2 linked regions of the Chroogloeocystis siderophila 5.2 s.c.1 genome follow. The protein of the gene in region 1 interacts with the protein of each later gene in a pairwise test. Links are inferred from orthologs where the notes say so. Each region holds a gene or a part of one and is shown on either strand. Other genes may lie near its edges.

Region 1 (3,153 bases):
CCGAAGAAAAAGTGTTTCCTGGCTACGTACTCGTCAAGATGGCAATGGACGATGACACTTGGCAGGTTGTCAAGAATACACCTCACGTCATCAACTTTGTCGGCGCGGAGCAAAGAAAAGGTACGGGTAGAGGACGCGGTCACGTTAAACCAGTAGCGCTGAGTCATACCGAAGTCGAACGGATATTTAAACAGACAACTGAGCAAGAGCCAGTCGTTAAAATCGATATGGCAGCTGGCGATAAAATTATCGTGCTTTCAGGTCCATTTAAAGACTTTGAGGGTGAAGTGGTTGAAGTCAGTCCAGAACGGAGTAAGCTAAAAGCGCTACTTTCAATCTTTGGACGAGACACGCCAGTTGAATTGGAGTTTAATCAGGTTCAGAAACAAGGCTAACGAGAGAATGGCAAAAAAAGTTGTTGCGGTCATTAAGCTGGCTCTGACCGCAGGAAAAGCAAACCCAGCACCTCCGGTGGGTCCAGCGCTTGGTCAGCATGGCGTCAATATCATGATGTTCTGCAAAGAATACAATGCCAGAACCGCAGATCAAGCCGGAATGGTCATCCCAGTTGAAATTTCGGTTTATGAAGACCGTAGTTTCACATTTGTACTCAAGACGCCACCAGCTTCAGTATTGATTAGCAAAGCTGCTGGTATCGAGCGAGGCTCAAACGAACCAAACAAAAAGAAAGTTGGTAAGATCAGCCGCGCACAATTGCAAGAAATTGCCCAAACAAAAATGCCAGACCTCAACGCAAATGATATTGAGGCGGCAATGAAAATCGTTGCCGGAACTGCCCGCAATATGGGTGTGACCGTAGTAGATTAATTGCTAGAATTAATTTTCTAGCATTACAACTAAAACTTTTAATGTACACGTATAGCGGGGGAGAAGCAAAACTTCGTTAGTTGACCCCAAGGGAGAAAAAATGGCGAAAAAAGAATCTCGCCGGATGCAAGAACTGCGAAAAAAAGTTGAAGATAGACCTTATCAACCTTTAGAGGCGCTGAGCTTATTAAAAGAAACTGCGACAGCGAAGTTTACCGAAGCCGCAGAAGCTCATATCCGCCTAGGAATTGACCCTAAATATACTGACCAGCAACTACGGACGACAGTAGCGCTGCCTAAAGGTACGGGGCAAGTTGTACGGGTAGCGGTAATTGCACGAGGCGAAAAAGTTACTGAAGCAACCAATGCGGGTGCGGATGTCGTTGGTTCGGAAGAACTGATTGATGAGATTCAACAAGGTCGCATGGACTTTGATCGGTTAATTGCGACACCTGATGTGATGCCGCAGGTAGCAAGACTTGGAAGACTTCTAGGTCCGCGTGGCTTGATGCCTTCCCCTAAAGGTGGGACTGTGACTTTTGACGTGACACAAGCGATCGCCGATTTCAAAGCAGGTAAATTAGAGTTTCGTGCCGATCGCACAGGAATCGTTCATGTTATGTTTGGTAAGGCGTCCTTCTCACCAGAAGATTTATTGGTGAATCTTAAGGCTTTGCAAGAGACTATTGACCGCAATCGTCCTTCAGGTGCCAAAGGTCGTTACTGGCGGACAATGTTCGTATCGGCAACAATGGGACCATCAATCCAAGTGGATATCAATGCCCTGCGCGATATGAAATCTGAAGCTGCTTGATGAGAGATCCGAGGTTAGAGGTCAGAGAATGTTCATGTAAGAGTTAGCATAAATCCCTGACCCCTTCAAATTAAATAGACAAAGCCAGAGACAGCAGGAGCTTTCAAAGCTTAATACCCTGCCGAGGTTTGTAACTCAATTGCTCGAATGTCACTTATGTGAACAACAAAGTGGCATGGCAGCAGAGGTATAACCTGCTGAACCCTGGCTGATAAAGCTGGGGTTTTTGCTTTGAGTATCGGCACGCACAAGTTAAGGAGGTGAGACAAAGATGGGTAGAACGCTAGAAAACAAGCAAGAAATTGTTGCTGAACTTAAGGAAAGTTTGAGTCAGTCACAGTTAGCGCTTGTTATAGATTACCAAGGACTTACGGTTGCTGAGATTACCGATCTGCGGCGGCGGTTGCGTCCTACAGGCACAACGTGCAAAGTGACCAAGAATACCTTCATGGGTATTGCGATCGATGGTCAGGAAAACTGGCAACCGATGTCAGAATTGCTCCAAGGTGCTTCTGCTTTTTTACTAGTCAAAGAAGACGTTAGTGGTGCAATTAAGGCGTATCAAGACTTCCAAAAAGCCAGCAAAAAAACGCAACTGCGTGGCGGTGTTATGGAAGGTCGGGTACTGAAAGAGCCTGATATCAAAGCACTTGCAGACCTGCCATCAAAAGAACAGCTTATTGCTCAAATTGCTGGAGCAATTAATGCGCTAGCAACCAAGATTGCTGTGGGAATCAACGAAGTTCCTGCTGCGCTGGGTCGCAGTATCCAAGCAGTCTCAGAAAAAGACCAAAATGATGGTGCGCAAAGCGATGCTGCATAGCTAGAGCTTATTGCGTTTTGTGGAAACAACTAAACATTACAGGAGTTAATCAATGTCTGCTGCAACCGATCAAATTTTAGAACAACTCAAATCTTTAACTCTGCTAGAAGCTGCTGAGTTAGTCAAGCAAATTGAAGAAGCTTTTGGTGTCAGCGCTGCTGCGCCTGCTGGTGGAATGATGATGATGGCTGCGCCTGGTGCTGCTGCGGCTGCACCTGCGGAGGAAGTCGAAGAACAGACCGAGTTTGACGTCATTCTGGATGAAGTACCTGCGGATAAGAAGATTGCAGTTCTTAAAGTCGTACGTACATTAACTGGTTTAGGTCTAAAAGAAGCCAAAGACTTGGTAGAATCTACACCCAAGCCAGTGAAAGAAGCTATTGCCAAAGATGCGGCTGAAGACGCGAAGAAGCAGCTTGAAGAAGCAGGTGCTAAAGTTACTGTCAAGTAATTAATCTGATCGACTCTAGCCTCTTCTTAGTTTCTCCCAAAATTGAGCCATGGTGTACACACAAGTCTAGACTGGGGTCGCTCCAAGCTTTTTCGCCCCCTTGCATCCCCACCTGTGGGGGACTTTGAAGTAGAACTGGCTCGGAAGTCCCCCAAATTGGGGAGCCAGTGTCGTGCGGGAGGTCAGTTGCGTGCGGAGGTGTCCTCCGTTGAGCAAACCGACCGTAAGATGTCCTTG
Region 2 (12,872 bases), on another replicon or contig:
CTTCCAACATTCCTTGCACCGATCGCCGAATAATAGGGACAGCTTCGGGATTTTGGCACTTGCTACTTAGTATGGCTGCGCCGTAATTTTCTAATAGCTCAAACAATTCTGCATCTTTAACGAGGGCAATTTTGAGAATCTCTGCAATACCGTTACTAATTTGTCTGTCACTGAGTGTTTGTAACAGCGTTGTATCTAGGATTGCGGCAAGTGGCGGATAAAATGTGCCGATTCGGTTTTTATGACCTTGGAAATTTACCGCTGTTTTGGCACCGATTGCCGCATCAACGACGCCTAGTAATGTTGTCGGAACGCGAATATAGGGAATTCCCCGTCGAAAAAGGTTAGCCGCTAAGCCAACAATATCCATCAATACGCCACCACCGATCGCAATCACCGGTTCGGATCGTCGCGAAACTTCAAACGCATTCAGTTCTTCAATCACCTGAAAAACTGTATCCATCGACTTATTGTCTTCTGATACCGAAAGTGAAATGAGACGATATTCGATTTCGTAATACTGAAAATACTGGCGAATGCGTTCTCCGTGCAGACGTTCAACATAGTCATCTACGACAACGACCCGACGCAAAGACTTTTGACTCGAATTTTGCCCATCGAACAACAGCGCGTTGTTTTCAGGATTGAACAGGTCGAAACTCTCAAATACAGTGTAATGAACTGGTAATTGTGTCTTGACTGACCACTTGGCACTCATAACCCTCTTCAATCCTCTTGACTCAACAAGTTGTGTGATTCGGAAATTAAAGACCTCTGCTGGCAATTTGGTTGTCGTGCTGCGGTAGATAGCAGGGGTCAGGATTCAGGGGTAAAAGGTCAGAAATCAAGGTTAAAACAATGATTCTGGGTTCCTCTACAATGTCCTAACTGTATTGACCCTTGCGGGAACACCACAAGGCACTCAACCGCTTAAGCTTAGGCAACAGCTTTGCCGAACGGGGAAAGCAAAGGCTTGGTACGTAGAAGGACTTCATTACTGCGATCGCACTTGCAGATAGCGAAATCCCAAGTTATACACTTATCGCTGCCAATGGCTTGATATTCGAGGAAATTGATTCTTGTGCTGAATTTTGTCTCGGTTGGGTTCCGTACAGAAATTCAAATCAAGATTGCAATATACTCAGGAAATAACTGTTCATCATTGTTCAGGTGGCGTCTTCGTTCCAACCACTTTGATTATTGTGATGGAATTGACTACGACCTGCGAATTAGTACAGAGGCATATACACAAAAAGTACATTTGTTTTGCTAATAATTCAGCCCCTACCGTGTCAGTCACTCCTTATACTAGCGATAGGACACATTAACGCAGCTGGCAATTCTTGTTAGCTGAGTTTTCATTGGTGGAGACCGTGCTAATAGCAATCCAATATAAATGTATATCATTTTGATAACACAAGATCATGAAAAAAGGACTGTTTGTTAGGCTTTCCGATGAGGAGATAGAAATACTTAGGCAATATTGTATGCAAGTTGAACGGACGCAGTCAGATGTCATTCGCGAATTTGTCCGCAGACTCAAAAAGAAAATTCCCGATGCTTCCATGGATGATTCGCAAAACCATGTAGCACTTTCTTTGCTTAACTTGCGGCAGCAACACAGCGATTCAAATAAAAGTTCTAGACAATAGACTTTCTCTAACAAAAGAGAGATGCTATATATCTCAAAATAGTATTAAGTTCAGCATCACCTAAAGTGTGGTGCTAACTTTTTACAATCCTAATTGTTTTAAATATTCTCGGTTGCGTTGAGCACTTTCTTTCGGAGTTCCCATTCCAGGAAGCACATCTTGTTCGACAACAATCCAACCGTTGTAATCATGTTCGCGCAGCCAAGAAACAACCCCTGGAAAATCTACCCCGCCTTGACCAAGTTCGCAGAATAGCCCGCGACGCACAGCCTCGAAATAGTCCCAGCCTTGATTGCGGGCTGCTTGTGCTATTTTCAAATCACAGTCTTTAAAGTGTACGTGCCAAATGCGATCGCCAAAACGCTCAAAAGCTTCTAACACACACTGTCCATCATCAGTCGCCGCGCCATAAGCATAGTGTCCTGTATCTAAAGTTAATCCAATTAAGTTTGGGTCAGTTTGCTCTAAAAAGCGACTAATTTCTTTCGGTGTTTCCAAATAAGAAGCACAATGATGATGAAACGTTGTCTGCATTCCTGTTTCCTCCCGAATGACGCGGGCAATTTGTTCTGCACCCTTAATGCAAGTACGCCACTCCTCTTCGCCCAATTCCATGTCTGGTTCAACTCTTCCTGCATTTTGTGTTCGTACAGGAACAGCACCAATTTCATCCATCACGACCATAAAAGGACGTACAGTTTGAGTAGTACTCGTCTGTGCAACCGTTGATAGCAATCGGGCAATTTTGAGGGCTTGTGCTTCAGCTTGTCGATGTGATTCTGGATTTTTTAATGCTACAGGTACGTAGCCACTTATGATCGTCAGATTGCGGCGCTCAAGTTCAGTTCTTAATTTCTCTGGATCTGTAGGCATATATCCCCAGTCACCCAAATCAGTACCGATATAGCCAGTTTCCACTAGCTCATCTAACATTTGTTGATAACCGATACTTCCACCCTCAAGCCCTTGCACTCCCAAATCACCCCAAGAACAAGGGGCATTAGCAACCCGAATTCCCTGCATTATCTCTCCTCGTGGCGTGGGTGAATCATGAGAATTTCTTTACAATTATTTATGTTTAGCTGAAGAACCATAATAACGCCTCCCCCTTTAGATAGGCGACAAATATTGTCAAATACTCTGTATAACTAGATATTCAGCAAAAGATATCAGTTCAAGATAAATTGAGAAAATTGTAAATGTTTCATACAAGTCTTAACGTAGACCATAATCATGAGGAAACACGAATATCAACAGGTTTTCCTCTATCTCTCGTTAGATTTGCGCGCTAATTCTTTTCACCAAGAATGAATATGCCTATTTTTAATCCAAGATGACCGAAAAACAGTATGCGAATTACAATCTTAGCAATTGGTAGTCGAGGTGATGTGCAGCCATACATAGCATTGGGGCTAGGTTTACAAGCTGCTGGTCATCAAGTGCAACTTGCATCTTATGCGCGATTTGCAGAATTCGTACGCAGTTACGGAATAGAGTTTGCCGCAGTCGGCGCTAATCCTCAAGGTTATATCCAAGCTTTGTCAAAAAATGTTGATTATTGGCGAATTTTTGGCGATAACTTAGAACAACTTCTAGAAGATTGCTGGAATTGCTGTCAAGGTACTGAAGCAATTATTTATTCTCAAGTCGCCTTACCTGGCTATCACATCGCTGAAAAGTTAAACTTACCCTGCTTTGCGGCGTTTACAAATCCCTTAACTCGCACGCGGGCGTTTCCCCACCCACTTTACACAAGTTCTGTTAACTTCGGTGGCACTTACAACTGGTTAACGTATGTCGTTCACGAACAATTGCGTTGGCAATCGGTGCGACAAAAAATCAATCGCTGGCGACAAGATTTAGGCTTATCACCTGTACCTTTTGCGGGTCTTTACTCTCGAGTACAACAGCAGCAAATACCTATTCTTCATTGTTTTAGCCCGACTGTTATTCCCAAGCCGAAAGATTGGTCAGACTGGGCTTATGTCACTGGCTATTGGTTTTTGGAACACTTGCCAAAATGGGAACCACCAGCCGATTTAGTTGATTTTATTGATTCAGGAATGCCGCCAATTTACATTGGTTTCGGTAGCATGAGCGAACGAAATCCAGAAACGGTAATAAATTTAGTGCTAGATAGTTTGGTGCAGACAAAACAGCGCGGTATCTTGTTTTCTAATTGGGGCGGTTTACAAAATGTTGACTTACCGGATAATGTATTTTTGATGACGAGCAGCGTTCCTCATGATTGGTTGTTTCCGTTGTGTCGTGCGGTTGTTCATCATGGTGGTGCGGGAACAACTGCCGCAGCTTTACGTGCGGGTATTCCTTCAATTGTTCTTCCTTTTGGTGTCGATCAACCGTTTTGGGGACAGCGTGTTGCAGATTTAGGCGCGGGAACTTTGCCGATTCGACAACAAGAACTGACACAAGATAAGTTAATTGCGGCAATTCAAGACGTTATTGACAATAAAATCATGATTGATCGCGCCCGTGCGTTGAGCGATCGCATTCGTGCTGAAGATGGAGTAAAACGGGCAGTTGAAATTATCCAAAGTTATCTACACGCTTAATCGTTACTCGATACCATTTCGGGCGATCGCCTGCTGATACCAATACGCACTTTGTTTCGGAATTCGCTGACACGTATCAAAATCGACGCGTATAATCCCGAAACGCGGTCTATAACCGTGTGACCATTCAAAGTTATCTAGAAAACTCCACAGATAATAACCTTGAATATTTGCACCTACTTGAATTGCTTCATGGATGGCACGTAAGTGATCTCTTAAATAATTAACGCGTCCCCAATCAGCAACAAACCCTGTAGCATCCGGTTGATCTTGCAACGCACAGCCATTTTCAGTAATATACATCTTGGGATTGCCATAGTTTTCTTGAATATCAAGCAATACCGCTTTTAATCCTTCAGGATTGACACCCCAACCCATTTCGGTATGACCCCAGCCTGGTGCCGAAAAAGGTGCGGATTTTAGCTTGAGTAAGCCGCCACTGGATGCAAAAGATATCGATAAGGTGTAGTAGTAATTGACACCTAAATAATCAATAGGTTGCTGAATTAAGTCCAAATCACCATCTTGGACTTGCGGGGCTTGCGTACCTAACCAGCTGATCAGATGTTCTGGATAACAGCCGCGAAATAACGGTTGCAGAAACATCGACACTTTATCATCATAAGCGCGTTGACACGCTGCGCGATCGCTTTCACTGTCACTAGCGGGTATGTAGTGGCGAAAGCTTAAAACGATGCCAATTTCTCCGTTATAGCCTCCTTGGCGAAAGAGTTGTACGGCTTTGCCGTGCGATAACAAGAGGTGATGCACAGTTTGATAAGCAACCGCTGCACTAGCAATTCCTGGGGCATGATTGGCGAAGCTATATCCTTGAAATGCGTGTGACCAAGGTTCGTTGTGCGTAGACCATAATGGCACGCGATCGCCTAAGCGCGCAAACATGACTTGTGCGTACTCAGCAAACCATTCAACACTATCTCGATTCTTCCAACCACCGCGATCTTGTAATGCTTGCGGTAAGTCCCAATGAAATAGCGTAGCGTTGGGGATGATTTCTGCTGCTAGTATTTTATCGACAAGTTGGTCGTAGAAGTCAAGTCCCTTGTGATTGATAACACCTGTACCTTGCGGTAACACGCGTGACCAAGAAATTGAAAAGCGATACGTCCGTATTCCTAATTCTTTCATCAACGCTACATCTTCAGGCATTTGATGATAGTGGTTACAGGCTATATCGCCGTTTTGGTTGTTGTGTATGGTGTAAGGGCGGTGTGTGAAAGTATCCCAGATACTTTGTCCTTTACCATCCTCATTCCATGCGCCTTCGATTTGATAAGCAGACGTTGCAACACCCCAAAGAAATTTTTCTGGAAATCGGAACACTGAATTTTATTGATTTGAATGGTATTGATTTAACGTCTATTTGGTCGCTAACCTGGTGACTAAAGTCGCGGCTAATCAGACAAAGTCCACCTGCGTGGACTAGGACTAATTGAGAATCAATGCTATAAAAACATAGAAAGGTCGCTATTGATGGCTTTAGTTATATCTCTTCTTGATTTTCTCCTTTGTATCCAGGAGAAGAGTCATAGAGGGCGTCAAGTTGTTGACGCGCGTCTTCAACGCTAATCGAACGAATGACTAAAAGCGGATCTTTGATGATATTCCCTGAAGTGTCTAGTAATTCTGGGTGTGGTACAGATCGCGACGTTCCAGCGAAAGCAGAATAACTGCCTTGACCGTTTTGCGGCGATCGCACTGAATAAGCTTTGTCGCGATCTCGACTAAACATCAGTAGATTGCGAATTAAATTACTGACGGCAATTAAGGCAAGAATTGTAAAAGCTAAAATGTAAAGCAGGTGTAACATTGCATTATTCTCCAAGGCAGCCAGCGGATTTATTATTGGTTTTATTGTCTCGAGGGTTGATTGTGCAGGGAAGCATTTTAGCCGATCAACCGTTATTTAAATGAGTATCTCAGAAATTCTAAAGTTTATTTTATATTCCTTCATTTTGAGGCGATCGCTCTGCGCGAAACCGCATTCCAACTTTCCAACATTCTGTCAGCAAATGATGCCAAGGCATTATTGCTGCCATATCGATACCTACTTGTCCCCCTGTGGCTTGAAACAACATTTGGGCTGAGTTAACCTCCTGCTGTGCTTGCTTCACGCGCTCAAGCAAGTCAAACTGCTGCTGCTGATCCAGAAAAGCGATTTGTTCGGTTTCTAGAAGATGGCGCGATCGCTCAAACCAATACTGAAAATCCTCAAGCAGGGGCTGCAATATCGTTTTGAGCAATTCAGGCTCCGGTAGATTGGAGTTAAGCATAAAGCAAACCTTAAATTACTCTCCTATTTCTTAATCTTAACTTTATTTACAATTGTTCACATTACGCCAACAGATGTAATTTTGAGGGATGAGTGGCTAGTGGGACAGATGAGAATGCTATTTTTCTCTCTTACCCACCTACCCTATTACCCAACAAACCCAACTTGCTAACCCCTAATTCCCGAATTGCTGCGAGTTGATGGAAAGTACCGATAAGATAGAAGCAGTGATAATTGCGATCGCTTAATTTACTTACCGCCAATGGTTCAACAAATGTCTGCCCCTCAATCTCCCGCACAGCAGCAGCCTAAGGTTCAATTGCCGCGTACTAGTGAATCGGAGACTTTGAAAAAAATTCGTCATACTGCGTCTCACGTCATGGCGATGGCAGTGCAGAAGTTGTTTCCTAAAGCGCAAGTGACGATCGGTCCTTGGATTGAAAACGGATTTTATTACGACTTTGACAATCCAGAATCATTTACCGAAAAAGATTTAAAAGCCATTCAAAAAGAGATGGCGAAAATTATCAATCGTAAATTGCCCGTTATTCGCGAAGAAGTTAGCCGTGAAGAAGCCGAACGTAGAATTAAAGCAATTAACGAGCCTTATAAATTAGAAATTCTTGAGGATATTAAGCAAGAACCGATTACGATTTATCACCTAGGAGATGAGTGGTGGGATTTGTGCGCAGGTCCTCACGTTGAGAATACAAGTGAACTTAACCCCAAAGCAATTGAGTTAGAAAGCGTTGCTGGGGCGTACTGGCGTGGTGATGAAACTAAAGCACAGTTACAACGTATTTATGCTACAGCATGGGAAACGCCAGAACAACTTGCTGAGTATAAACGTCGGAAAGAAGAAGCGCTAAAACGCGATCACCGCAAGCTAGGGAAAGAATTAGGACTGTTTGTTTTTAGCGATGACGTTGGTCCTGGTTTACCATTGTGGACGCCCAAAGGAACAATCCTACGTAGTGTCTTAGAAGACTTCCTCAAGCAAGAACAAGTGAACCGAGGCTATCAGCCTGTTGTTACCCCACACATTGGGCGGGTGGAATTGTTCAAAATATCAGGTCACTGGCAAAAATATAAAGATGACTTGTTCCCGATGATGGGTGAGAAGGAAGAAGAAGGCTTTGTGTTAAAAGCAATGAACTGTCCCTTCCACATCCAAATTTATAAGAGTGAGTTACGTTCATACCGCGAATTACCGTTTCGTTTAGCAGAATTTGGTACGGTATATCGTTACGAACAGTCAGGTGAACTGGGAGGATTAACGCGAGTACGGGGTTTTACGCAAGATGATGCGCACTTGTTTGTCACACCCGAACAGTTAGATAGCGAATTTCTGAATGTTGTTGATTTAATTTTGTCTGTGATTAAGAGTCTACGACTTGACCAAAACTTTAAAGCCCGACTGAGTTTTCGCGATCCAACTTCAGATAAGTATATTGGTTCTGACGACGCATGGAACAAAGCTGAAAATGCCATCCGCCGCGCGGTAGAAACCTTAGGAATGGATCACTTTGAAGGTATCGGAGAAGCCGCGTTTTACGGTCCTAAGCTTGATTTTATCGTTCGAGACGCGCTAGACCGCGAGTGGCAACTTGGTACAGTACAAGTCGATTACAATTTACCAGAGCGCTTTGATTTAGAGTACGTCGCTGAGGATGGTACGCGCAAGCGTCCAGTTATGATTCACCGCGCGCCTTTCGGTTCGTTGGAACGATTAATCGGAATTTTGATTGAAGAGTATGCGGGAGATTTTCCGCTATGGTTAGCGCCAGTACAAGTGCGGTTGTTACCTGTTGGTGACGCACAACGCGACTTCGCGATCAATGTTGCAGCAAAAATGCGCGCTGCGGGTATTCGTGCGGAAGCCGATAAAAGTAATGAACGCCTTGGGAAACTGATTCGCAATGCTGAAAAAGAAAAAATCCCTGTCATGGCGGTTGTAGGCGCGAAGGAAGTTGAAGTAAATAGCTTGAGTATTCGGACGCGCGCTGCGGGAGAGTTAGGCGTGATGAGCGTAGATGATGTCTTGGATAAAATTAAAAATGCGATCGCTAACCACGACACGTTTTAAGTACGTACCGACGCTTGTAAATCAGTAAAAACAACTAGCAAATCAACCATAAGTGTTTAGTAAATCACTATTCGCTCGATTGAACTAGAACGCAGTACGGCAAAAGACGCGATCGCGCGACCTCTGCGGAGGTTAAAACAGCAGTAAAGAACTATCTAGCGAAAAGTTGCCTGCGGAGGTTTTCTGCTTCAAGCCAACTTTACAAGACAATGGTATTGCGATTGACCATTGCAATAATATATCTTGATTTTACTTAGAGTTAATTAAAATTTAAAATTACAGTCATATTATTAACCAAGTAGGTAAACATAATTAAAGTATTACAATTGTTGAGTTCGGTAATCGAAAAGCTTTTAGGGCATAGCAATTAGCATTTAGTAAGAGGAAAACGGCTAATAGCTATTGAATCACCAGTTACCAATGACCAATTCAAGTACATTTATTTTCACCAACTTACTTAGATAACAAAACTTTCTAAATAATTAAAATAATAAACATGCACTTAATAGTTAGTTTTCTTACAAGCTTCACTTAAGAAGATATTCGTCAAAAAAGCTTGGAGCTTTGACGAAATATCTTAAGTTAAATGATTTACTAATAAACTTGCGCTCTGCCATTCTATCTAAGTCTGTAGACACAACTTTATATTGTCAAACTTCAGAGAGATGATTTAATTACTCAATTTTGACAATCTATAAATCTGCATACTCATACTATGCTAAAGACGCAATATCTAGCAGTGGGTGCGTCAAACTTTTGATGAGGTAAATACTATGCTTCAAAGTGCAGCGATCGCAATTGGAAGGGAAATTACTACATTAGGAATAGCACAGATACCGAGAGTAACCGAAGAAATACTAACTCCAGAAGAAGCATCGGTAATGTTTTCTGGTCCCCAATTCTTGGTTGCGTTAGTAGCAGGTGTCGTTATGGCATTTGCATTTCAACTACTACTCACAAACTTTTCTGTAGCGTTTGGAATTTCTTCTTTGGGAGGAGGTACAGACTCAGACGAATCAGACTCAGGCGGGATGCGTAAAATAGGAGGTGCAGTAGGACTTTGGACTTTAGTTACAGTCACTGTCGCGCTATTTGTCGCCTGTTTCCTTGCAGTTAAGTTGAGCCTAGTTGAAAGTTCTGCACTCGGCGCAATTATTGGCGTAGTGATCTGGGCAACTTTCTTCTCGTTGCTCGTTTGGCTTGGTTCTACAGCAGTTGGTTCTTTGATCGGTTCAGTCGTGAGTACGGCGACTTCCGGTTTGCAAGGAATTATGGGAACTGCCGCAACTGCTATTGGTGCTAATGCTGCTAAAAACCAAGCAGTATCGACTGCTGAAGAAATTACAGCCGCAGTCCGTCGAGAATTAACTTCGGGATTTGACCCTAGTGCGATTCAAAACACATTGCAAAGTTCTTTAGCTAATTTGCAATTACCGCAGTTGGATGTCAAAGAAATTGGCAAGCAATTTCAGAAGATTCTGCAAGAATCAGATTTACAATCAATCGCTGACAGTGATTTACTCAAAAACATTGACCGTCAAACCTTTGTAGACTTAGTAAGTAGTCGCACAGACTTATCAAAACAAGACGTCAATGCGATCGCCGATCAACTAGAAGGTGTTTGGAAAAACACTGTAGGTCAGCAAGGGGCTAATCCTCAAGCTCAACTGCTCAAATTCTTGCAAAACGCGACAGCAGAACAACTACGTTCGAGCGACCTAGGTAATACGCTACAACAACTTGTCGGTTCAGACCAGAAATCTGAGCAACCGCAAAAAGAACAAAGCGGTGTCATGGGTAGAACCATGCAGCTTGGTGTAGAAGCCTTAGTCGGCGCACTGCTAACGCGCACCGATCTTTCAGATTTAGATATCGAAAAAATTTCAGCGCAATTACAAAAAGTTATTGGTCAAACAACCGAGAAAGCTAAAGAAGTTGGTACTCAAGTTGCAGAGAAACCGCAAGCAGCATTTAGTGCAATTCGTAATGATTTGGACAACTACCTATTGAATTCTTATGCTTGGCATCTAAACCGCGAAACAATTAAACAAGAATTCAAAGATATTATTTACGATCCAGAAGCTGCACCAGGAAAAGTACGCCGCGAGTTAGAACAAATTGACCGCGATTATGTTGTACAAAAGCTACAACAACGCGGAGATTTGCTCGAATCTCAAATTAATGATATTGCTGAGCAAATAGAAAGTATTCGTCAAGAAGTCCTCAGTATAGTACAGCAATCCGAGTCACAAGAACAATCACAAGATCTGCGATCGCGCGTAGAAAATTACTTACGTTCCACAGGGAAAGAAGAACTCAACCCTGAAGGAATTGAGAAAGAGTTCAAAACATTGTTAGAAGATCCTGAAGCTGGGTTTGAAGCTTTGAGTGATCGCCTATCACAATTTGACCGCGATACCTTGGTACAACTGCTCAAACAACGCGACGATATCAGCGAGGAAGAAGCAAATAATCTTGTAGGTCAACTCGAAAGTACTCGTGACTCAGTTCTCAACAGCGCCAAAGAAGTCCAAGAACAGGCGCAGGCTAAAGCTGATGAAGTACGGCAAAAAGTTGAAGATTATCTGCGCAATACAAACAAGGAAGAATTAAATCCTGAAGGAATTAAACGCGATTTCCAAAAACTTGTTGAAGACCCGCAAGCAGGATTAAGTGCTTTAAGAGCAAGGCTGTCACAATTTGACCGCGATACACTTGTACAATTGCTGTCGCAACGCGGCGACTTAAGCGAAGAGCAAATTAATCAAACAATCGAGCAAGTTGATTCTGTACGCAAGAGCATACTACAAGCACCGCAAAAAGCAGCAGATAAAGCAAAAGAACAGTACGAGCAAACAACCGCGAAAATTGCTGAATATCTACGCAATACCAATTTGGAAGAACTTGACCCTGAAGGTATCCAGCGTGATTTAACAAAATTACTCGACGATCCACGCGAAGGCGCTTTAGCGTTACGCGATCGCCTAGCACAAGTCGATCGGGAAACGTTGGTTAAATTACTCAGTCAACGCGAAGACTTGAGCGAAGAACAAGTTAATCAAGCAATTGATCAGGTCCAAGCAAGTATCAGTAATATTGTCAAAGCACCGCGTCGTTTGGCAACCCGCGCGCAAAAGCAAGCGCAAGATTTTGGGGCGAGTTTAGAAAGCTACCTCAAAAATACCAACAAAGAAGAACTTAATCCTGAAGGAATCAAACGCGATTTACAAGTATTGCTCAACGATCCGCGTGCAGGTTTAGGAAATATTGGCGATCGCCTACAGCAATTCGACCGAGAAACACTCGTTGCTTTGTTGGCTCAACGCGAAGACATTTCCGAAGAAGAAGCAAACCGAATCGTAGATCAAATAGACTCTGTTCGCAATCAACTTGTCGAGCAAGTGCAAAAAGTCCAGCAAACAGTGCAATCTACGATTGATGGCGTACTTGGTAAAGTTCGCGACTACCTCAATTCGCTAGAACGCCCTGAACTAAACTACGAAGGTATCAAAGCCGACTTCCAAAAAGTGTTTGACGATCCTCAAGCAGGATTTGAAGCACTACAAAATCGCCTAAGTCAATTTGACCGCGAAACCTTAGTTGCTGTATTAAGTTCCCGCGAGGATATTTCAGAAGCGGATGCAAATCGCATTATCGATCAAGTTGAAGAAGCCCGCAACAGCGTAATTCAAAGAGCACAAGCGGTTCAAGAAGAAGTTCAACGTCGTTTAGCTTTAGTGAAAGAGCAAGCGCAAAAACAAGCCGAAGCGACAAAGAAAGCGGCTGCAAGTGCTGCTTGGTGGTTATTTAGCGCCGCTGCGACTTCGTTAGCTGCATCTGCAATTGCTGGTGCGATCGCGGTTGTCGGTATCCGAGGTTTAATTGGCTAAACTCTCAAACATTTAAAAGTTTAACTGCGAAAACACTGCCTCCTTCATCGGAGGCTTTTTTGTATGCTAAACGTAGTAGCACATTGAGGTCGAGTATGACCCAAACAGACACACTTACATTAGCAGAATTTTTATCTCTACCTGAAGGAGATGTCACCTATGAGTTGATCGATGGTCAAGCAGTCCCTAAAGTGTCACCAAAATACTTTCATTCTGCTCTACAAACAGCTTTAATCATTCTGTTACGGAATTGGTGTAAAGGTAAAGGTAGAGTTGGTTCTGAATGGGCAGTTATCTTACAACTTCACGGTAAAGATTGGGTTCCCGTTCCTGATGTAGCTTATATTTCTTACGAACGCTTACCCGCGAGTTGGAAGT

The links.
Region 2: the proteins of rplA (region 1) and thrS interact in binary tests that used the Escherichia coli proteins (3 or more experiments, as listed by UniProt). The link is inferred for Chroogloeocystis siderophila 5.2 s.c.1 from one-to-one orthologs.

The regions. Positions count from the first base shown.
Region 1 is NZ_MRCC01000018.1:110,660-113,812, forward strand. What follows is about bases 1-2,785. They hold rplA (50S ribosomal protein L1), read left to right. Parts: upstream 1-928; coding sequence 929-1,642; downstream 1,643-2,785. Other genes in these bases: nusG (transcription termination/antitermination protein NusG), read left to right, coding at 1-395; rplK (50S ribosomal protein L11), read left to right, coding at 403-828; rplJ (50S ribosomal protein L10), read left to right, coding at 1,914-2,465; rplL (50S ribosomal protein L7/L12), read left to right, coding at 2,518-2,785. In the rest of the region: more of rplL, read left to right, coding at 2,786-2,916. UniProt on the Escherichia coli protein: One of the primary rRNA binding proteins, it binds very close to the 3'-end of the 23S rRNA. Forms part of the L1 stalk. It is often not seen in high-resolution crystal structures, but can be seen in cryo_EM and 3D reconstruction models.
Region 2 is NZ_MRCC01000003.1:287,211-300,082, reverse strand. The notes cover bases 6,198-9,192. They hold thrS (threonine--tRNA ligase), read left to right. Parts: upstream 6,198-6,780; coding sequence 6,781-8,604; downstream 8,605-9,192. Other genes in these bases: NIES1031_RS04725 (DUF2605 domain-containing protein), read right to left, coding at 6,198-6,519. Outside these bases: NIES1031_RS04750 (sedoheptulose 7-phosphate cyclase), read right to left, coding at 1-718; NIES1031_RS24725 (hypothetical protein), read left to right, coding at 1,488-1,652; NIES1031_RS04745 (TIM barrel protein), read right to left, coding at 1,734-2,675; NIES1031_RS04740 (glycosyltransferase), read left to right, coding at 3,002-4,225; NIES1031_RS04735 (GH1 family beta-glucosidase), read right to left, coding at 4,229-5,569; NIES1031_RS04730 (DUF2973 domain-containing protein), read right to left, coding at 5,730-6,056; more of NIES1031_RS04725, read right to left, coding at 6,187-6,197; NIES1031_RS04715 (hypothetical protein), read left to right, coding at 9,378-12,494; NIES1031_RS04710 (Uma2 family endonuclease), read left to right, coding at 12,590-12,872. UniProt on the Escherichia coli protein: Catalyzes the attachment of threonine to tRNA(Thr) in a two-step reaction: L-threonine is first activated by ATP to form Thr-AMP and then transferred to the acceptor end of tRNA(Thr). The rate-limiting step is amino acid activation in the presence of tRNA.